2 regions of the Candidatus Mycolicibacterium alkanivorans genome follow, and region 1 is predicted to be linked to the other one. Evidence: predicted binding sites of a transcription regulator. Region 1 holds the regulator's gene; the other holds the start of a gene.
What was found. Region 1 encodes LexA, which represses DNA repair genes until DNA is damaged. Its sites were predicted from a motif close to CGAACANNTGTTCG; they were not measured.
Positions count from the first base shown of each region.

Region 2: cofD (2-phospho-L-lactate transferase) is a predicted target of LexA. The motif match lies at 1,529-1,542, and genes of this name have one in related genera.

Region 1 is NZ_JAIVFL010000001.1:3,241,540-3,243,937, forward strand. Features, by position in the region: gene K9U37_RS15895 (LysM peptidoglycan-binding domain-containing protein) at 1-428, opposite strand, end outside; gene lexA (transcriptional repressor LexA) at 642-1,319, shown strand; gene K9U37_RS15905 (sunset domain-containing protein) at 1,347-2,398, opposite strand, start outside.
Region 2 is NZ_JAIVFL010000001.1:3,821,666-3,824,063, reverse strand. Features, by position in the region: gene K9U37_RS18735 (coenzyme F420-0:L-glutamate ligase) at 1-315, opposite strand, end outside; gene cofD (2-phospho-L-lactate transferase) at 312-1,313, opposite strand; gene K9U37_RS18725 (WhiB family transcriptional regulator) at 1,614-1,967, shown strand; partial or broken gene K9U37_RS18720 (IS1182 family transposase) at 2,142-2,398, opposite strand, start outside.

The DNA of each region.
Region 1 (2,398 bases):
TCCAGCGACGCCGAATCGAGCTTGTTGAGGTCGCGGATACGCTGCACCACCTGGCTGACCGGCGCGTCCGGAGCCGCCCGCGCCGCGACCTGCTCCAGGGACTCCCCGGCCTGGACCTGCACGACGGCGAGCTGATCGGGAATCTGTGCCGGGGCCACCGCGCCGGAACTGAAGTGCGCCAACGAACCGAGCCACAGGGTGATCAGCGCCGCCAGACCGGCCAGGGCGATGGTCACCGCCGTGCTGACCGGCCTGCGGCTGTGCACGGCCTGCGACACCGGGACGCCGGTGCCGCGATAGCGCATCGGCGCCGCAGCGGGGCGCGATGGGCCGGGGCGCGATGAGCCGGGGCGCTGGCGGGCCGGGGTCCGGCTCGGCCGGAAACCCGACGGCCACGAAACCACCTGCCGATCGTCGATGACTGTCACGTCCGCTCCTTCCGTCGAGGCGCCCGCTGTTCGTTCTTGTGTTCGAATTCTACTCGATCATGTGTTCGATACTCGAACATGCGAGCGAGCGTGTCGGAAGAATAGAGCGGCTCACCGACAAGTTTTCGCGGAGCGCGATCAGGCCGGCGACGCGATGCGACACGCTCGAACAAATGTTTGATTCTCGTCGGCAGTGCGACTACATTCGGCGCCATGAGCGACCGCACTGAGACAACTCCCGACTCCGGACTGACCGAGCGGCAGCGCACCATCCTCGACGTCATTCGCGCCTCGGTCACCACCCGTGGCTATCCCCCGAGCATCCGTGAGATCGGCGATGCCGTCGGCCTCACCTCGACGTCGTCGGTGGCCCACCAGTTGCGCACGCTGGAGCGAAAGGGTTATCTGCGCCGCGACCCGAACCGGCCCCGCGCGGTCGACGTGCGTGGTGCCGACGACCGCGCGGCCCCCGCTGCCCCCGCGGCAACCGAGGTCGCCGGCTCCGACGCGCTGCCGGAACCCACCTTCGTCCCGGTCCTCGGCCGGATCGCGGCAGGCGGCCCCATTCTGGCCGAAGAGGTCGTCACCGACGTCTTCCCGCTACCGCGCGAACTCGTCGGTGAAGGCTCGCTGTTCCTGCTCAAGGTTGTGGGCGAGTCCATGATCGACGCGGCGATCTGTGACGGCGACTGGGTCGTCATCCGCCAGCAGAACGTCGCCGAGAACGGCGACATCGTGGCGGCGATGATCGACGGCGAGGCCACCGTGAAGACCTTCAAGCGCGCGGGCGGCCAGGTCTGGCTGATGCCGCACAATCCGGCGTTCGACCCGATTCCCGGAAACGACGCCGCCATCTTGGGCAAGGTCGTCACCGTCATCCGCAAGGTCTAGCCGGGACTCCGTCCCTGCCGACCGCGACTACTCGGCTTTGATAAAGCCGTTCGCCTGCGCGAGTTCCTCACTGGCGAACCACACTTCGGGAACGGTGTGGTCGTAGAGGGCGCAATCCGGGGTGTAGTAGAGACCCGAATGCGTGTTGGCTTTGATGACGTAGCCTTCGGGTGCCTGATACGGATCGGCCAGTGGCAAGTGGATCGCCGGCTTGGCCGCACCGTGCTGTTCCTCGTCCCCGGATTCCACAACCTCCGCGGGCCGGGCATAGTCTTCCGGCTCGACCGTGACGTCCTCGGCAGCGCGACGGCGGCGCGGCGTGCCGAGCTCGCCCATGTTGAGCCTCCACATCGACTGTGACTCTTCGAGATTCACTGCGGCGTGGCGACCGGTATCGCTGGGCTCCTCGTCGACCTCCTCGACTTCGGCGTACTCCTCATGTTCGACGAACTCCGCGGGAACCTCGACCAGCTCCGGTGCCGTCTCGGGCTCGGGCTCGGAGGGAATGCGGGTCGGCGTGGTGTCGATGGAATCCTGGTCGCCATCGAGAACGTCCTCGGGACCCGGCATCGTCTTGGTCGTCGCGTCGGGTGCCGACCTGCCGTAGCCCGACGACTGCGGTACCTGAACCCGACCACCGTCCGCCCAGTGGTCGTCATCGTCGTAATCCTCGTCATCGAGGTGCGCGGCACGCCGGCGCTGCAGCCGCATCAGGCCGAGCGCGATTACGCTGACCAACAGCAGCGCCGGGATGATCACCAGCAGCCACCACCAGTGCCAGTTGAGCCCCTTGCCGGACTTTCCCGGCGCGGAGGGACCCGGTGTGCCGGCGGGCACCTCGATGCCCGACAGCTGCCCGGCCAGCTCGGCCGGCTTGGTGCTGAATGTGTTGGCGGCCGTGTTGAACGAGATCTCGCCACCACTGAAGGTCTGGGTGACGGTGTCGCCGTCGGTCTTCTGTTCGCCGGTGGGCACCCCGAGTTTCCCGGTGGCTCCGCCGAGCTTGCCCCACGCGGCGTTGATGGCGCCGCGCACAACGATGGCGCCTGTGTCGGGCGTCCAGAAGATCACCGGTTTGT
Region 2 (2,398 bases), 580 kb from region 1:
CGCCGCGGCCTGTACGAGGCCGATGCGGTTCTCGGTGATCAGCGTTCGGCCCTTGCGTGCCAGAACCCGCACCGCCTCGGAGTCGATCAGTCTGCGGCGCAGCGCATCCCGCTCCTCGGGGTCGGCGGGTGCCGCCACGATGCGTCCCTCGCACTTGGACACCACCTTGCTGGTGACGACGACGACGTCACCGTCGCGCAACCACGGTGCGGCCGCCGCGACCGCCGCGGCGAGATCATCACCGGGGCGGAACTCGGGAAGACCGCTGACGGGCAGGATCTCGATCGGTGCCGCCGTGCCGTGCTCGTGGCTCACAGAGCCACGCCCGCGAGTTCCAGTGCGGCGCGGACCATCTGGGCAGTGGCCTGCGGATCGGACATCAGCAGCGGGATCGCTTTCACGGTGATCCCGGGTATTTCGGCGTGGTCGCCCTCGGAGATCAGCCAATAGTCCAGGATCCCGGTGCCCGACCGTGCGCCGTAGTGCCGGCCAACGGCTTGGGAGGTGGTTTCCACGCCGATCACCGACAGGCATTCGTCGGCCATGCCGCGCAACGGCTTTCCGTCGATGATGGGGGAGTAGCCGACCACCGGGGCGCCGGTGGAGCGCAGCGCCGCGCGGATGCCTGGAATGTTGAGGATCGCGCCGATGCTCACGACGGGGTTCGACGGCGCCAGCATGACCACCTCGGCGTCGTTGATCGCGTCGGCGACACCCGGTGCGGCCTTGGCGTTCTCCACGCCGATGAAGGCGAAGCTGTGGGTGGGCACCTGGGCGCGATAGCGCACCCACCACTCCTGGAAGTGGATTGCCTTGCGATCGCCGGATTCCGGGTCTGTGATCACGACGTGTGTCTCGCAGCGGTCGTCACTGGCTGGCAACAGCCTGGCTCCCGGTGACCACCGGTGGCATAGCGCTTCGGTCACTTGCGAAAGGGGATATCCCGCACGAAGCATCTGACTGCGCACCAGATGCGTCGCCAAATCTCGGTCACCCAGACCGAACCAGGCGGGCTGCGCTCCATAGGCGGCCAATTCCTCTTTCGCATTCCACGTCTCGTTGCGGTGTCCCCACCCCCGCTCGGGATCGATTGCGCCGCCGAGGGTGTACATGCACGTGTCGAGATCCGGACAGATCCGCACGCCGTGCATCCACGCGTCATCGCCGATGTTGACCACCGCGGTGAGTTCGTGATCAAGATCGCTTGTGGCCCCTGAGATCTGGCCGGCGAACTGGCCCAGGCCGAGCAGTCGTTGCACCCCCAGCAGGAACCGGGCGCCCCCCACGCCGCCGACCAGAACGGTGATCTTCACAACGATCGACACTAGGCGGTCAGGTCATTGGGCGCCGCACGCGGTCACGATCAAGTCACCTCCGAGACACGCCGGGGCATCGACTCGCCGAATTCCCGCAGGAAAGTGGTATCAAATTCTGTTGAATCGCTTGACCGGACCATCGTGGGCGTGTCTAATCACATCTGTGTCATTTCGCGGTCCATGCGCCGTTTTCGGTGTCGCAGACCGAGATTCGACCGTATGTTCGAACTGGGATGGCCACACTTTCATAGTGGGCGACTGATGCAGGTATCTACGAAACCAGGTGAGGAGGCGGAAATGTCCTATCAGCACTTCATTGGCGCGTTGGGGGCGCCGCACACCATTACCGGCTCGCAGAACACGGGGGCAACGGCACGCGCTCATTTGAGTCTGGTGCGCGATCCCGTCTATGTGACACCGATGGAACCAGGCGACGAGCAGTGGCAGGAACGCGCGCTGTGCGCGCAGACTGACCCTGAGGCGTTCTTCCCCGAGAAGGGTGGTTCCACCCGGGAGGCCAAGCGCATCTGCCTGGGCTGCGAGGTGCGTGATTGGTGCCTCGAGTACGCCTTGGCGCATGATGAGCGCTTCGGTATCTGGGGCGGACTTTCCGAACGGGAGCGTCGTCGCCTCAAGCGCGGCATCATCTAGCCCGGCACTGCCCCTAGGTGCGTGGGTCTGTAACGAATCCCCGGGGCGTGGTGGGGTGTTGGTCCAGGTCGAGGACTGTGGGGTGTCGGAATGGCCAGCCGTTTCGCGTGGCGGCGAAACACTTTTGCGGTTCGGGTGGGTCGCGGGGGCCCGCCATACGGGCCCCAGATCACCTCAAGCGGTGGCCAGCGTCGTTGTTCCGGTGTAGGAGAACAGCTTTCGCAGGTTGTGGCAGGCGGCGAGGAGCCGCCATTCGGACCGGGCGGGATCGTGGCCACGCAGCAGGAGCTGGCCCGCTCCCTGGGTTGTCTTCATCTGCCCGAACACGGGCTCGACGATGACCTTTCGCCGGGAGTAGGCAGCCTTACCCTTCTTCGTGCGCAGCTTGCGCGCCATCCGAGCCTTGGGGGTGGCATTCGTTGGGATCCGGC